3 regions of the Mesorhizobium sp. RCC_202 genome follow, and region 2 is predicted to be linked to each of the others. Evidence: riboswitches for the same ligand, from Rfam matches in the RefSeq annotation. Region 2 holds a riboswitch; each other region holds the start of a gene.
The links. A riboswitch is a leader RNA that binds a small molecule or an ion and turns the genes downstream of it on or off. The one in region 2 is predicted to bind cobalamin.
Positions count from the first base shown of each region.

Region 1: linked by a shared signal. The riboswitch ahead of AB6802_RS12585 (DUF1636 family protein) and the one ahead of AB6802_RS07915 (hypothetical protein) in region 2 are both predicted to bind cobalamin.
Region 3: linked by a shared signal. The riboswitch ahead of bluB (5,6-dimethylbenzimidazole synthase) and the one ahead of AB6802_RS07915 (hypothetical protein) in region 2 are both predicted to bind cobalamin.

Region 1 is NZ_JBFUPO010000004.1:506,186-511,609, forward strand. It holds gene AB6802_RS12575 (cobaltochelatase subunit CobN) at 1-1,598, opposite strand, end outside; gene cobW (cobalamin biosynthesis protein CobW) at 1,621-2,658, opposite strand; gene AB6802_RS12585 (DUF1636 family protein) at 2,661-3,086, opposite strand; cobalamin riboswitch at 3,126-3,330, opposite strand; gene AB6802_RS12590 (winged helix-turn-helix domain-containing protein) at 3,359-4,558, opposite strand; gene AB6802_RS12595 (NADH-quinone oxidoreductase subunit A) at 4,892-5,257, shown strand; gene AB6802_RS12600 (NADH-quinone oxidoreductase subunit B family protein) at 5,248-5,424, shown strand, end outside.
Region 2 is NZ_JBFUPO010000003.1:134,226-139,649, reverse strand. It holds gene AB6802_RS07935 (histidine phosphatase family protein) at 1-221, opposite strand, end outside; adenosylcobalamin (AdoCbl) riboswitch at 318-462, shown strand; gene AB6802_RS07930 (CbtB domain-containing protein) at 463-672, shown strand; gene AB6802_RS07925 (CbtA family protein) at 704-1,444, shown strand; gene AB6802_RS07920 (hypothetical protein) at 1,452-2,084, shown strand; gene AB6802_RS07915 (hypothetical protein) at 2,137-2,436, opposite strand; cobalamin riboswitch at 2,544-2,754, opposite strand; gene AB6802_RS07910 (DMT family transporter) at 3,014-3,961, shown strand; gene AB6802_RS07905 (phospholipase D-like domain-containing protein) at 4,143-5,424, opposite strand, start outside.
Region 3 is NZ_JBFUPO010000008.1:102,431-107,854, reverse strand. It holds gene AB6802_RS19305 (hypothetical protein) at 1-850, shown strand, start outside; gene bluB (5,6-dimethylbenzimidazole synthase) at 851-1,582, opposite strand; cobalamin riboswitch at 1,623-1,801, opposite strand; gene AB6802_RS19295 (histone deacetylase family protein) at 1,917-2,843, shown strand; gene AB6802_RS19290 (exodeoxyribonuclease VII small subunit) at 2,847-3,098, shown strand; gene AB6802_RS19285 (DUF2277 domain-containing protein) at 3,142-3,408, shown strand; gene AB6802_RS19280 (pirin family protein) at 3,418-4,338, shown strand; gene dxs (1-deoxy-D-xylulose-5-phosphate synthase) at 4,570-5,424, shown strand, end outside.

The DNA of each region.
Region 1 (5,424 bases), on a different contig from region 2:
TGAGCCCCCCTCTCTGCCCTGCCGGGCATCTCCCCCTCAAGGGGGGAGATTAGCAGTTTCGCCGACGGCGCTCCACTTACAGCGTTGGAGATTGGTGAAGGCAGAGATGAGGGCCTGATCTCCCCCCCCGAGGGGGAGATGTCCGGCAGGACAGAGAGGGGGGTCTCGCGCGAACCTATCCCTTCCGGCTGCCCCCACGCTGCCTCTACTGCGCCACGTGCTGCCCCTGGGAGTTCGGTCGAAAGATCCAAGTAGTCCTGTAAGCCAAGGCCATGCCCTGCCTTCTCCAGAGCATCCAGCAACTTCCGCGGCGTTTGCGGAATCCCATCAACCGCATAGCCCTGTTCCTTCAGGTCATGCAGCATCGCCAGCACGCTGGATGGCACATCGAGGCCAACCGCGTAGCCGGTCCGTCCGGGCGCGCTCGGATAGTCGGGAATCAGGATCGCCAGCTTGCGCTTGGACCGTTCCGTCTTTTGCAGGCGAATGAACGCCGCGACCCGCCTGGCGACCTGCGCCACGCGATCAGCTTCCGGACGATTGGCGAAGGCGCGGAAGGCCAGCGCCGGATCGGTCTCGATCTCGCCCTTGAAGGAGATTGCACCGGCGAGGATACGGCCGTCGAGCTCCGGCAGCACAACATGCATGGCGAGATCGGCCGGCGCCAGGCCGCGCTGGTTGTTTTCCCAGACGTCGCGGCGGGTGGTGGCGACGATGACCTGGAAGACGGGCACGCCGGCGCGGTCGAACAGGGTTTCGACGCCGGGTTCGGCGCCTGAGGCGAAGGCGGTCGCGGTGATGATGACGGCCGGTTTCAGCGATGCGATGGCGTCCTCGACGAAGACCAGCGACGTCGGGTCTTTCAGGCTGGAGACGAAGATCGGGACTGGGGCCAGGCCGCACTGACGGAGCGCTTCGACGAGTGCGTCGATGGGCGCGACGTCCGCGGCGAGGAGCATCGAGCGATAGAAGAGGATGGGTACAATGGAGACGCTGACATTGTCGGCGTCGAGTTCGCCAACGCCCGATGGCTTTCCGACAACTCCCAGCCCCGGCTCATAATATCCCGACTTCGGCACCGCCACCGGTCCCGCCACCGACGCAGCCGATCCAGCCAAGCGCGCCAGCCGCTGCATCAGTGCGCTCATATTTGCCGGGCCGCCCTCGCGGAAATAGCCGAGCAAGGCGTCCAGCTCGGCGCGGGGCAGCGTCGAGGCCTCGATCAGCCTTTGATCCTCGTCATGGCTTTCACCGGGCAGCAGCACGAGCTTGATGCCGCGTTCGCGCGCCACCGCCGCGAGCTGGTCGCAGCCGTAGCGCCACCAGTCGTAGCCGCCCAGGATGCGGATAAGGATGACCTTGGCGTGGCGGGCGACGCTGTCGATCCATAGATCGACGGACATCGGATGGCGCAGGTCGCGCAGCGCCGCGAGCCGCATCGAGGGCAAGCGGGCGGCGTCGGCTTTCCATGCCACCGCCAGGCCGGCGAGGTCGCTGTCGGTGAAGGACAGGGCCAAGATATCCGCCGGCGTCTGCCGCAGATCGACCGGCTCGGCGAGATCGTCGAGCGAGGCGGAGCTGGTGGTCAGTATGTGCATTTCGCCCCTAGGTCGGTTGGCGTCAGCCGGCGAGTATAGCCTCGATCGCCGGGCGGTTCAGCCCCTTGAGGCCGATGACGACGAGACGCGAGCGGCGGTCGTCCTCGGCGGTCCAGGCGCGGTCATAGTAATGGTTGACGCGCTGGCCGACGGCCTGCAGCAAAAGCCGCATCGGCTTGCCGCCGACTTCGACGAAACCTTTGACGCGCAACACGTTTTCCTGTTCGGCGGCGGTGGCGACACGCTTTGCCAGCTCGTCCGGATTGGCGATCGACGGGATGTCGACGATGAAGGTGTCGAAATCGTCATGCTCGTGGTCGAACGCGCCGTCATGATGCGATTTGCGGTTCTCGATGTCGTCCTCGACGGCGAGGCCGAGACCGAGCAGCACCGAGGGATCGACCTTGCCATGCGATGTCGGCACGATCTTCACGGCGCGGGCGGAGTGTTCGCCAATGATGGCGTTGGCGCGGGCCGAGCCGGCGGCGTCCATCAGGTCGTTTTTCGAGAGAATGATGAGGTCGGCGCAAGCGATCTGGTCCTCGAAGACTTCCTCGACCGGGTCGTCGTGGTCGAGGCTATCGTCCTGGGCGCGCTGCGCCTGTAAAGCATCCATGTCGCTGGCGACGCGGCCTTCGGCGAGCGCCGGGCCATCGACCACGGCAATGACGCCGTCGACGGTCACCCGGCTCTTCACCGTCGGCCACTGGAATGCCTGGACCAGCGGCTTCGGCAAAGCGAGGCCGGAGGTCTCGATCAGGATGTGGTCGACCTTGGGGGTGAGCGCCAGGATCTGGTCGAGCGCCGGCACGAAATCGTCGGCCACGGTGCAGCAGATGCAGCCATTGGCCAGTTCGACGATGTTTTCCTCCGGGCAGGTGTCGATGCCGCAGCCTTTGAGGATTTCGCCGTCGATGCCGATGTCACCGAACTCGTTGACGATGATGGCGATGCGCTTGCCGCCGGCATTCTCCAGCAGATGACGGACCAGGGTCGTCTTGCCGGCGCCGAGGAAGCCGGTGACGACGGTGCAGGGAATACGGGAAACGGAAGCGCTCATGGTCAGTCCTTCAGCATGTCGAGGGGAGGGATGCGGGCAACAAGGCCGCGCTTGAGGGAATCGGGGCGGCCGCGCCAGGGGATCAGGCCATCCGTCGACGTGGCGAAGAGCTTTGCGCCGGCAACGAGGTCGGCGCCGCTGGTCGCGCTCAGGTCGCCGAAGACATAGCTCCAGCAGCCGTCGCGCAGGATCGCCGCGCTCAGCCGCCGCTTGCAATTGCCGAGGCATTCGACCGTGCGGATGCGGATGTTGTCATCGGCTGCGGCGCGGCGGGTGTCATCGGCCAGCAATTCGCCGGCGCGGGGGTGGGCATCGGAGCCGGCCTCATTGCGGCAGGAAGCGCAGACGATGACCGTCACGCCGGCCAAAGCGTCGCCCTCGGACGAATTATCCGCTGGGCCAGCCGAAAAACTGCCGTTGTGGTCCAAAAAGCCGGGCTCCTTGCCCGGAAACCCGCCGGGCGATCGGATTGTTCTGTCGCAGACGGCAGGTCTCCTGGCTCGCGGATCATCGCCTTGGTTGGCCGCCTTCCCGGGAATTCCCAGTGGCTTTCGGCCTTGGCTCATCGCTTACAGTTGCGGGGACAGCCGCGGATTTGGGTTTTTGTCCCGCACCGCATTCCCTCTTGGCCCTTGCCGTTGCGGGCAAGGGACCGTCTGGAGGGATTTAGGCTTTTGCAGGCAGCGGTGTCAACGCGCGGTTACGACGCTGAAAGGTCGGCCAGTGGCTGCCCGAGGTCGCCCGCTGGCGTCACTTCGATGTGCTCCAAGCCGAGCCAGGCCTGCATCTGCTTCAATTCCTCGAAAAGCTGGGCGGCTGTCTCCGGCGGCGCTTCAGGCTCGGCATAGGCGGCATGGACGCGCAGCACACCCGCTGGACGGTCGGCTTTGAGGTCGACGCGGGCGACGATCGTGTCGCCGAGCAGGAAAGGCAGCACGTAATAGCCGTATTGGCGCTTGTCGGCAGGCGTGTAGATTTCGATGCGATAGCGGAAATTGAAAAGCCGCTCCGAGCGCGACCGTTCGAAAACGACGGGATCGAACGGCGCAAGCAAGGCGCGCGCCTCGATGCGGCGGGGAAAACGGGCGTCCTTGTGCAGATAAGCGGTCCTGTCCCAGCCTTCGACGCTTACGGGCAGCAACTCGCCCATTTCGACCAGTTCCTCGATGCGGTCCTTGGTGTCGCCGGGCGCCAGGCGAAAATAGTCGCGCAGGTCGCCATAGGTGGCGATGCCGTGGGCGCGGGCGGAAATGCGCAGCAATTCGCGGTGCGCGTCCTCGACGGAGGGGACAGGCAGGTCGAGCACGGCCTGCGGCAAAACGCGCGCCGGCAAGTCGTAATAGCGCTCGAAGCCGCGCCGGTAGGCGGTGGTGATGCGGCCAGCCCAGAACAGCCATTCGAAAGCGTGCTTGGCCTCGCTCCAGCCCCACCAGCCGCCGTTGCCCTTGTGGCCTTCTATGTCGGAAGCAGCGGTCGGCCCGCGTTCGGCGACTTGCTTATAGATTTCATCGATCATCCCGGTCCGCTCGCGTCCCCATTTGGCGAGGCCGAGATACATTTCGCCGCCCTGTTCGGCGCGCTGCATGCGCCAGCGCATCAGCGGCCAGGTCTCGACCGGCAGGAAGGACGCTTCATGCGCCCAGTATTCGAACACGGTGCGCTTGCGGGTGACGGCGGCGTTGTCGAGCAGCGCGAGCGGATAGGGGCCAAGGCGCGAATAGAGCGGCATATAGTGCGCGCGCACCACGGCGCTGACGGAATCGATCTGCAGCAAGCCGGTGCGGGAAAGCACGCGGGCAAGGTGTCGCCGATCGGGTGTGCCGCCGGGCCGCGGGTCGGTGAAACCCTGCGCGCCGAGCGCGATGCGCCGGGCCATAGGAAGCGAAATCTTGTCCTTCATCGAGGCGACCTTGCCCTGATCGTTTGCCGGATTTTTAGCCGGTGATTCCGGTGATGCTAGCAGGCAAATGGCGGGAGATGTGTCAGGAGACAGAAGTGGAGTAAAAAGAGAAGGAAATCAAACAGGAGCGGATCGGACCAGTTTCCTCCGATATGGCGTCCAGGGCGGTAATTTGAACAAGGTTTGACTTGCTTCGCTGAAACCGCTGCGCTAACCCTCGCCGCGTTGCAGCATGGGCCTCCTAAAACGGTTCAGCGGTTAAACTGTCACGCTTCCGCATTAGAGTTCGTTGCTGTAATCAAAGTGAACTGGCCCGCCGAGGAAAGCCGCCGCATGAGCGCACTCCTGAGTTCGTACCTGCCGATCGTCCTGTTCATCGCCGTGGCGCTGGTCGTCGGCCTGGCGCTGCTGGTGGCGCCGTTCCTCGTGGCCTACCGCAATCCCGATCCGGAAAAGCTTTCCGCCTATGAATGCGGGTTCAACTCATTCGACGACGCCCGCATGAAATTCGACATCCGTTTCTACCTGGTGTCGATCCTGTTCATCATCTTCGACCTGGAAGTGGCCTTCCTGTTTCCCTGGGCCGTCTCCTTCTCGAAGATCGGCATGCTCGGTTTCTGGTCGATGATGGTGTTTTTGGCGGTGCTGACCATCGGCTTTGCCTATGAATGGAAAAAAGGAGCGCTGGAATGGGATTGAACGACAGTTCAGGCACCCTCGTCGCGCCGAAGCCCAAGGGCATCATCGACCCCAACACCGGTCGGCCGGTGGGGGAGGACGATCCCTTCTTTCTCGAAATCAACAATGAACTGGCCGACAAGGGTTTCCTTGTCACCTCGACCGAAGCGCTCATCACCTGGGCGCGC
Region 2 (5,424 bases):
GCAAGCAGGGGCTCGACGCCCGCCTGGAGGCCAAGCGCTTGCGCCGTCTGCCGGGCGGCAAGCGCGGGGCTCGTCCAGACGCGGTCGGCGCGGCGAAGCGAAGCGGCCATCGTCCGGGCGCGCTCCACGGCTTGTGGCTCCAGCGCCTCGTCGTTCGGGAAACGGCCCTTGCGCATGCCGGGCGTAGCGCCGCTTGCGATCATCGTCAGGCGTGCGACCATGCGAAAAAGCCTCTGTGGATAGGCGTGGACCAGTGAAATTCGGGCTCACGAAGCCGTGCCGACAGCACATGTCGTTGACAGGCGAACGAAGTGCTGACAAGTGTTTTAGTGTGATACGAGATTGGAAGCCGGTGCGAATCCGGCACGGTCGCGCCACTGTGATCGGCGAAAGCCGAAAGTCAGGCCTTGTCTCGTAGCCATTTGTCGATCAACGGGACGCAGGATCCCAGGGGAGGTCAATATGTCCAACACCACTTTCGCACCCGGTTACGGCGCAACGCCAATTCCGGTCCGCGAACTTCTGCCCTGGGCCATCTTCGGCGGGCTGCTCTTGATGCTGGCGATCTACTTCGTCGGCGCGGAAGAAGGCGCGACATCGCTGATCCGCGGCATGTATGTGCACGAATTCGTGCATGACGGCCGCCACCTGCTCGGCTTCCCCTGCCACTAAAGCGGTTCAGCATCGCTGAAGGGGATTTGACATGGTTGGAAAACTTTTGCTGCGCGGCATGCTCGTCGGGCTTGTCGCGGGGCTGATCGCGTTTGCCTTCGCGCGCGTCTATGGCGAGCCGCAAGTCGACAAAGCCATCGCCTTCGAAGAATCGCAGGCCAAGGCCGCCAACGAGGCGCCCGAAGAAGAACTGGTCAGCCGGCCGACGCAGGCGGGCATCGGCCTTGCCACCGGCGTGCTGATCTATGGCGCGGCGCTTGGCGGGTTGTTCTCGCTGGTCTTCGCCTACGCCAACGGACGGCTGGGCTCGCTCGGCCCGCGCGGCACCTCGGCATTGCTGGCCGTGCTCGGCTTCCTCGCCGTGATCGTGGTGCCTCAGCTCAAATACCCGGCCAACCCGCCGGCGGTCGGCAACCCCGAAACGATTGCCTACCGGACGGAATTGTTCTTCATCATGATCGCGATCTCGATCGCGGCCATGGTGGCCGCGGTCGGCCTGGCGCAGCGGCTGTGGAGCCGGCTCGGCGGTTGGAACGCTTCGATCGTCGCGGCGCTCGCCTTCCTCGTCGTCTTCATGCTGGTCAAGGCGGCCCTTCCCGACATCAACGAGGTGCCGGAGAACTTCTCGGCGATCGTGCTGTGGCAGTTCCGCATCGCGTCGCTCGGCATCCAGCTCATCCTGTGGGCCGTGGTCGGACTTGTCTTCGGGGCCGTCGCCGAGCGTCAGCTTTCGGCCGGCAAGCAAGGCGGCGCCGCGCGCCGCTACGCCTGATATCCCGATGTATCGGCCGCCATGGTTTCGCGCCCTGGCGGCCGTTTTGTTTTTAACGGTCTGGCCCTCGCTTGCGGCTGTTTCGCCGGCGCAAGCCCATAGCGGTTCCTCGGCGCCGCCTCCTCCCGGCATCCAGATCCCCAGCCTGACGCATGGCCAGATGGCGGTGATCGCGCGTTATCGCAGCGACATCCTCGCGCTGGCGCGAGCGCAGACCGTGACCGACCCGACCTTCCGGCGGCTCTACAATCACGGCAATCTGCAATTCACCTATTGCCTGTGGGGCCTGATGCCGGGCAGCCTCGGCGACGAGCAGAGCCCGTTCAACGAGTGCAGCCACGCTTATCTCGCCACCGCCAAGGCGCTGCTCGCCTATATGGCGACGATGCCCGCCGCCGAGCGCGACGCCAAGGCGCTGATCTCCGACATCGACGCCGACATGGTGCGCAGCGGCGCCTCCTGGATCCTGTGCCAGTTCAGCGGCGAGAGCTTCAGCACCGGCGGGATCATCGAGCCACGCTGGAGCGACATGGTCTTCCACCTGCCGAGCCTTGCCGTGCTGATCGCCATGGGCGCAGCGCTCATCGCCACCGGGTGGTCGATTTTCGGTTCGCCCTTATCGCGCACGCGCGCGGTCTGAGCGACGGCCGGCCAGCCCAGGGCCTACCAGCGGCGCCACCGCGTCGGGAATTTCAGAGATTGCGGACGCGCGTCGGCCCGGCGCTGGTGCCGGCGACGACGGCCAGTAAGGTGCGCAGCCGCTGCACGTCGGGATGCAGCGAGCCGCAGCGGTCGATCAGCGCGACCTTGCTCAGCGCCGCCGCTTCCAGATCGGCCTCATGCGGCACCGACAGCAGCCAGTCGGCGAACACTTCTTCCGGCGGCGGCAATGGCGAAACGGCGCGCATCGTCGCCGCGTTGGCCCGGCGCATCCTGCGCGGGCGTTCCGGCCTGCCGGGCGCGAGCCCGGGTATTTCATTGTGCGAATCCATGTTCGTCCTTCTTTCGCAAGGACTGAACCTGGTGGTGATGGAGGAAAGTCACGGGCGGCACTGAGGCCGATCCGTATCCGCCTCTTGACCGCCCACCGCGATCAGTCGAGTTCAACTCTGCTCGAGGCTGGTTTCCGGGCTCCGAAGCTGTCCGTTGCGGGACCTGTCCCGACACCTTCCCAGGCTTGTCACCCAGTGGCTTGTTGTCGGAACGCAAGCTTCGCTACCGTTGCGGGGGCAGCGCCGGAATCGCACCGGCTTCCCAATTATCCCCCAGGCCGACTCAGGCCAAAGGGCACCTTGAACGTGATGATCTAACCATCCGCCGATGACAGGCGTCCACATGAAAGCGACGCGAGCAAAGCGCAAAGGCGACAACTGGCCCAGAGCGCTTCACCGTTTCGCGGAAACGGCGAACCGCTCCGGCTTTTTGTCTACGCAATTCCGGACGGAAAACCGCTGCCACTTTTCCTGGAATTGCTCTAGCGGCGATCGTGCCAGCGCCGCCTATCGGAGCGCGGCAGGCTGGCGTAAGGATCGGGAAATCGCCCGGCCTCCGGATTCGCAACGGCCAACCATGCTCCTCCCCGAAGCCCTCGCCGTCACCGCCGCCTGCTGCAGCGCGCTGAGCTCGATGTTCCTCAGCGAGCTCAAGGGCCGCGTTCCCCTCCTCCAGCTTGCCCGCTGGCAGATGCTCGCGACCTTCGTGATGACCGGCTCGGTGTCGCTGGTGATCGGCGGCTGGCATACGATCGGGCCGAGGGAGTTCTGGCTGCTTGCCGGATCGAGCTTCGCCGGCATCAGCATCGCCAGCACGGCCTATTTCGCCACCATCTATTCGGTCGGCCCGCGCATCACGGCACTGCTGTTCTCGCTTACCTCGCCTTTCGCCCTGGCGCTCGGCTATCTCGTGCTCGGCGAAACGATCAACCACTGGCAGGCGCTGGGCGTTCTCCTGGTGCTTTGCGGCATCGTGCTGGCCATCGGCATGCCAAGACGCTTCCTGAAAGGCGGCGACAAGGCGCCGCCGATGCCGGCGGTGACACCAGGCACGGTGCCGATCAGCACGGCGCCTGCCCCGCCGCTTACCGGACGATTGTGGCCCGGCATCCTGCTTGGCGTGATCACGGCGATCGGCCAGGCGATCGGCACCCTTTTGGCGCGGCCGGCGATGGCTGCCGGCGTCGAGCCGTTCACGGCCATGGCGCTGCGCTCCGGCCTCGCCGTGATCCTGTTCATGGCGCTTGCGACGACGCCGTTCGGCAGGGGCAAGCGCGAGGCCGTCCAGTTCGGCACGGTCGGGCTTGCCGTCCTTTCCGCCTTCGTCGGCACCTCGCTTGGCATGTCATGCCTGATGGCGGCGCTACGCACCGGCAATGTCGGCATCATCTCGACGCTGTCCTCGGTGACGCCGATCATCATCCTGCCGTTGGTGTGGCTGCGCAGCGGGCAAAGGCCGACCACCGCCGCCTGGGCCGGCGCGCTGCTGGCGATCGTCGGCACGGCGCTGATCAGCGTGAGGTGAGGCAGGCCTGGTTCTTCGCTGGCGACCAGGGCAGATCATTGCCCCAGCAGCAGACTTAGGCTCGGCGGGTAGCTGCGCCTACAACAACCGGAACAAGCTTAGCCCATGCCCCGATCCAATAGCTGACCAGTTGCCGTGAGGGCTGACATTCCTTCGGCGGCAGCTTCGTGTCAGGCAAAGGTCAGGCAAACAGCTCGCGATCGCGGATCTTGACCGGATCGGTGTAGTCTTCCAGCCACCAAGGCTGCTCGCCGGCATTGGCCGGCGGCCGGGCGAGCGACAAGGTTTTCTTCGCCTTCGCGGCGTCCTGCTGCAGGACACGGAAATGATAGGTGTCGAAGATCCGCAGGCCTTCGACCATATAGGCTGTGGCGACCGCACGGTCGCGGATGAGCAGCAGGTTCTCGCCGTTCTTGGTGTCGGCGGTAGGGCTGAAATTGTAGGATCCCGTCCAGACCCGCGCGTCGTCGGTGTTGAAATCGAGCACAATGAACTTGTGATGCAGGTTCGTGCCGCTGCCCGAATAGGGCTCGGGCTTGAAAGGCGCCGGCAGGTTCTTGGAGAGGCGCGAGAAATAGACGGGCGCAAGATTGCCGTCGGGCTTCTGGACGATGATGCCGGTCTTCTTGTCGGAGATGCCATAGGTGAAGATATCGCTGTTGGTAGCCTCGATGACGGCATCGGTGACCGGGCCCGTAACCTGGTACAGGAAAGCCAGCGAATAGAGCACGCTCGACTGCGCCTTGCCTATGTCCTGGCCGATCTCGGCAAGCCGCGCGCGGGCGCCGTCATGGGGCGAGAAGCTGACCTTGGCGTCGATGCCCTGCAGGCCGAGATCGTGCCAGTCCGGTGATTCACCGGCGCTGAACCCGTTCTTCGTCCAATAGGCCTGGAAAGCCGACTTGAGCGGGGCGACGGCGTTCTGTCCGGTCAGCACGACCGCGTTGTTGGACTGGACATAAAGCCCGCGCCAGCTGAAATTCGTCGATCCGCAAATGCCGCGCGTCTCGGCCCCCTCGACGATGATCATCTTGTTGTGCTGAAGCTGGCCCATATGCTCGCGCTTCACATTGCCTGCCCCGGCCGAGGCCGCGAGCAATTCAGCGGCCTTGTTCTCGGCGCTCTCCGCTTTGCCGTGGTCGGCGCTGTCGTCGATGATGATTTTGAGGCGCGGACCGAGCGCCACCAGCCGGTCGACGACCTCCTTGGCGTTCAGGTCGTAGGCGACGACGCTGACGGCGGCGCCGGGATCGGCGAGCGCTGCATCCAGCATGCCGAGCACTTCCTTGCGTGCCTCGAAACCCATCCACTCATAGGCTTCCGTCGCCTTGGGATGAGTGGCCACGAAACTCAGCCCGCTATCGGCGTCGGCCGGCAGCAGGGTGCTGATGGGCCCTGCGCTCTGATAGCTGTCGACGAATGCCTGCGAGGAGATGTAGCCGCGGGTGAAGGCGATGTTGAGC
Region 3 (5,424 bases), on a different contig from region 2:
CTATGGCGTCGGCCACATCTCCACCGATCCTGACGGTCCGGCGTCGTTTGCGCTATGGGGCGGCGTTGTCGGCTTCGGCATCGTCTCGATCGCCGTCTACTGGATCCGAGAATACATCCTCTATGTGCTCAAGGCCGGCCACATCGCCGTCATGGTCCACCTGATCGACGGCCACGATGTGCCCGACGGCCAGGGCCAGATCGCCTATGCCAAGGAAGTGGTGACCCAGCGTTTTGCCGAGGCCAACATCCTTTTCGTCGTCGACCAGCTGGTCAAGGGCGCCATCCGCGCCATCACCGGCCTGATCGGCGGCATCGCCGCCTTCCTGCCCATTCCGGGCTTGAGCGGCCTGGTCAGCTTCATCAACACCGTCATCCGTCTGTCGCTGACCTATGTCGACGAGATCATCCTCGGCTACAACATTCGCATCAATTCGAACTCGCCTTTCGAGACGGCGCGGCAAGGTGTCGTGCTTTACGCGCAGAACGGCAAGCACATGGTCAAGAACGCAGTCTGGCTGGCGGTGATCATGTGGGGCCTGTCCTTCGTTATCTTCCTGTTGATGCTGGCGCCGGCCGCCGCGATCCTCTGGGTGATGCCGGGACAACTCGCCGGCTGGGCCTTCGTGCTGGCCATCGTCTTTGCCTGGGCCTTCAAGGCGGCTTTCATCGAGCCGTTCGCAATCGCCTCGCTGATGCAGGTCTATTTCGACGCCATCGAGGGCCAGACCCCCAATCCGGAATGGGACCGCCACCTGGCAGAGGCATCGTCGAAATTCCGGGAATTGCGCGACAAGGCGCTCGGCTCTTTCGGCGGCGGCTCGCGCTGGGATACGCCCCGGGCCGCTTGATCAGCTCTTTGGAGCGCCGCCAAGTCTTGCAATCGCCGATTTGAGCGGCGCCTCGCCGGCGCCGCGAAACGTCTCGCTCATCACCAGTTCCGACAAGGCCAGGCGCTTGCCCCAGCCATGCGTTTCGAGATCCGGCTTCGGCGCGAATTCCGAGACGCGGCCGACGCAGAGATAAGCGATCGGCGTGACATGTTCGGGGATCGACAGAAGCTGCTTCAGCGCCTCCGTCTCGATGATGCTGACCCAGCCGACGCCGACACCTTCCGCGCGCGCCGCCAGCCAGAAATTCTGCACGGCGCAGACGGTACTGTAGAGGTCCATCTCCGGATTGTGCCAGCGCCCGAGCGGCGAGTCCTTCGAACGCTGCCGGTCGCAGGTGATGCACAGATTGAGCGCGCTCTCGCAGATGCCTTCGAGTTTCAGCTTGCGGTAGAGCGCCTGCCGCTCCGCCTCGATCGCCGGCAGTTCCTGTTCGCGCGCGGCAAGGAAAAGATCGCACACCTGTCGCCGTCTGGTCGCGTCGCGGATGACGATGAAATTCCACGGCTGCATGTAGCCTACCGATGGCGCATGGTGGGCGGCGGTGAGCAGCCGCGCCAGCACGCCATCGTCGAGATCGTCGCTAACGAAATGGCTGCGCACGTCACGCCTGGTGAACATCGCCCGGTAGACAGCGTCGCGCGCCAATTGGTCAAAGTCATCGCCGCCGATGGCGGGCGCAAGTGCTTGCATCGCTTTTCCCCTGCGATAAGCAGCCCCCGCCTGACCAAGCGGGTGACCATGTCTGCCAGGCCGGTCTTCTGGCTCGGGATCGACCCGCGTCCGGCGCCTTCCCGTCAACGACAGTGGCGTTTGCCGGCGCGGTCCCCCTCACAGCGTTGGGCACGCCACGGAATGAAACCGTGTTCCCGATTCTCCCGCGTCGCGGGCACCAGGCAGCGATGCGACCTTAGCGTGAACCAAGCGCCGCGCCAATGCCGTCAGCGACACGGCAAGGCGCGATTGTCCCCAGCCATTCGGCATTCAAACATGGCCATCGCGGCCTTGGGCCCCTAGATTAGAGGCCATGGCTACACGTCTCTACACGCATCCGATCTTTCTCGAACACATCACGCCGCCCGGCCACCCCGAGCGTCCCGACCGTCTGCGCGCCATCGAGCGCGTGCTGGACGACGAGGCGTTTTCGGCGCTCGACCGCGTCGAGGCGCCGGAAGGCGACGAGGCGACGATCCTTTACGCGCATCCCGAGGATCACGTTGAGCGTGTCCGCGCCGCGATCCCCGAGAGCGGCATCGCCCCGATCGACGCCGATACCAGCGCCAGCCCGAAGAGCTGGCAGGCCGCGGTGACGGCGATCGGCGCCGCCAACGCGGCTGTCGACGATGTCTTCGAGGGCCGCGCGGCAAACGTCTTCGTTGCCGCCCGCCCGCCTGGACACCATGCCGAAAAGGCCACGGCGATGGGCTTTTGCCTGTTCAACACGGCGGCCATCGCCGCGCGCTATGCGCAGAAGAAGCATCAGGCCGAGCGCGTCGCCATCGTCGACTGGGACGTCCACCACGGCAACGGCACGCAGGACATCTTCTGGGACGATCCGTCGGTGCTCTATTGCTCGACGCATCAGATGCCGCTTTATCCGGGCACCGGCGCCAGGAGCGAGACCGGCGCCGGCAACATCGTCAACGCGCCGCTGGCGCCGCGCACCGGCAGCGATTTGTTCCGCGACGCCTTCCTGTCGCGCGTGCTGCCCTCGATCGACGCCTTTGCGCCGGATCTGATCATCATTTCCGCCGGTTTCGATGCGCACCATCGTGACCCGCTGGCCGAGATCAACCTGACAGAGGACGATTTCGACTGGGCGACCGGCCAGTTGATGGAACGCGCCGGCCGCCACAGCGGCAACCGGCTCGTCAGCCTGCTCGAAGGCGGCTACGATCTGCAAGGACTGGCATTTTCAGTCGCTGCCCATGTCGGGCGGCTGATGAAGGGATAAAGTATGGCTGTCGAAGGCAATGAGGACGTCAAGGCGATGAGCTTCGAACAGGCGCTCGACGCGCTGGAGAAGATCGTCGATGATCTGGAGCGCGGCGACGTTCCGCTCGACCAGTCGATCAAGATCTATGAGCGCGGTGAAGCGCTGAAGGCCCATTGCGACCGGTTGCTGAAGGCCGCCGAGGACAAGGTCGAGAAGATCAGGCTGTCGCGCGACGGCAAGCCGGTGGGGACGGAGCCGCTCGACGCCGAGTAAATGAAGCAGGTCGGGCAGAGAAAGCAGGTAAGGAGTTCAAGCTATGTGCCGCAACATCAAGACCCTGGCCAATTTCGAACCGCCGGCGACCAATGACGAAGTGCATGACGCCGCACTGCAGTTCGTGCGCAAGCTGAGCGGATCGACCAAACCCTCAAAACGCAACGAGCACGCCTTCCATCATGCCGTCGAGGCGATCGCGGCCGTTGCTCGCGAATTGCTCGATTCGCTCGAGACCAACCAGGAACCACGCAACCGCGAGGAAGAGGCGGCCAAGGCGAAAGCCAGGTCGGCGCTGCGCTTCGCCTGAGAGGTCGATATGAGCTTCTTTCCTGGAAACGATCCCGAGCCCGGCGATGCCTTCGCCTGCGATCAGATCGAATTGATGGTCATCCCCAACGCCAAGGACATTGGCGGCTTCGAGGTGCGCCGCGCATTGCCGACGGCAAGACGCCGGCTGGTCGGGCCGTTCATCTTCTTCGACCGCATGGGTCCGGCCATCCTGCGCGCCGGCCAGGCGCTGGATGTGCGCCCGCATCCGCACATCGGGCTGTCCACCGTCACCTATCTGTTCGACGGCAAGATCAGGCATAGCGATTCGCTCGGCACCGAAATGGTGATCGCGCCGGGCGACGTGAATTTGATGACCGCGGGGCGTGGCATCGTGCATTCCGAGCGTACGCCTGACGAGTTGCGCGGGGCGCCGATGTCGATCTCCGGCCTGCAGACCTGGCTGGCGCTGCCCGACGGCAAGGAAGAGGTTGCTCCGCTGTTCGAGAACACCGCGGCGATCCGCTTGCCGGAAATCGACGCCGAAGGCGTCAGCGGTCGCGTGGTGATCGGCGAATTCTCCGGTCTGCGCTCACCGGTCGCGACCGCATCGGACACGCTCTATGCCGATCTCATGCTGGCGGGCGGCGCCAGCGTGAAAATCCCGGCGGATGCCGAGGAGCGCGCCATCTATACGCTCGAAGGCGAGGTCTCGATCGCCGGCGACCGCTTCCCGGCCGAGCGGCTTCTGGTGTTCAAGCCGGGCGAGGAGATCGTCGTCTCGTCCGAATGCGGCGCCCATTTCATGCTGTTCGGCGGCGCTTCTCTGGGCTCCAATCGCTATATCTGGTGGAACTTCGTTTCCTCCTCGAAGGAACGCATCGAGCAGGCCAAGCAGGAGTGGAAGATAGGTCGCTTCGATATCGTTCCCGGCGATGAGGAAGAGTTTATCCCGCTGCCGGAAGGCTAAGGTGTGTTGATATTCAGGTGATGCCGGCCTGCAAATGCCGGCTCCCTGCGCTTCCGGTGCTCACGTTCTTTGAGGAAGAGTTCATTCCGCTGCCGGAAGGCTAAGGCCAGGCAATAACACGCGACACTGACGCGCATTTACATTCGCTTGTAGCCGGCCTATTTCCGCGCATGATTATGGCGCATTTTACTGGTAGCGCCGTGTTCGATCGTTTCAGCAGGACGCGCCCGAGTGAAGCCAGACACGCCGCTGCTCGACAAGGTCCGCATCCCAGCGGACTTGCGAACGCTTGAGGAAAGCGCGCTGCCGCAGCTCGCCTCGGAACTGCGCGCCGAGCTGATCGACGCCGTGTCGCAGACCGGCGGCCATCTCGGCGCCGGCCTTGGCGTCGTCGAACTGACGGTCGCGCTGCACTACGTCTTCAACACGCCGCAGGACCGGCTGATCTGGGATGTCGGCCACCAGGCCTATCCGCACAAGATCCTGACCGGCCGCCGCGAGCGCATCCGCACGCTGCGCCAGGAAGGCGGCCTTTCCGGCTTCACCCGGCGCGCCGAGAGCGAATACGATCCGTTCGGCGCGGCGCATTCCTCGACCTCGATCTCGGCTGGGCTGGGCATGGCCATGGCGCGCGACCTGTCGGGCGGCCGCAACAATGTCATTTCGGTTATCGGCGATGGCGCCATGTCGGCCGGTATGGCGTTCGAGGCGCTCAACAATGCCGGCGCGCTCGATGCTCGCCTGATCGTTATCCTCAACGACAACGACATGTCGATCGCACCGCCGACCGGCGCGATGAGCGCCTATCTGGCGAGGCTTGCGTCGGGCAAGACCTATCTCGGCCTGCGCGATTTCGGCAAGAAGCTTACCTCTTATCTCGGCAAGCGCGCCGACCGCGCCATCACCCGCGCCGTCGAGCATGCGCGCGGCTACGTCACCGGCGGCACGCTGTTCGAGGAGCTCGGCTTCTATCACATCGGCCCGATCGATGGGCACAATCTGGAGCACCTGATCCCGGTCTTGAAGAACGTCCGCGACAATGGCGACGGCCCGGTACTGATCCATGTCGTGACCCAGAAGGGCAAG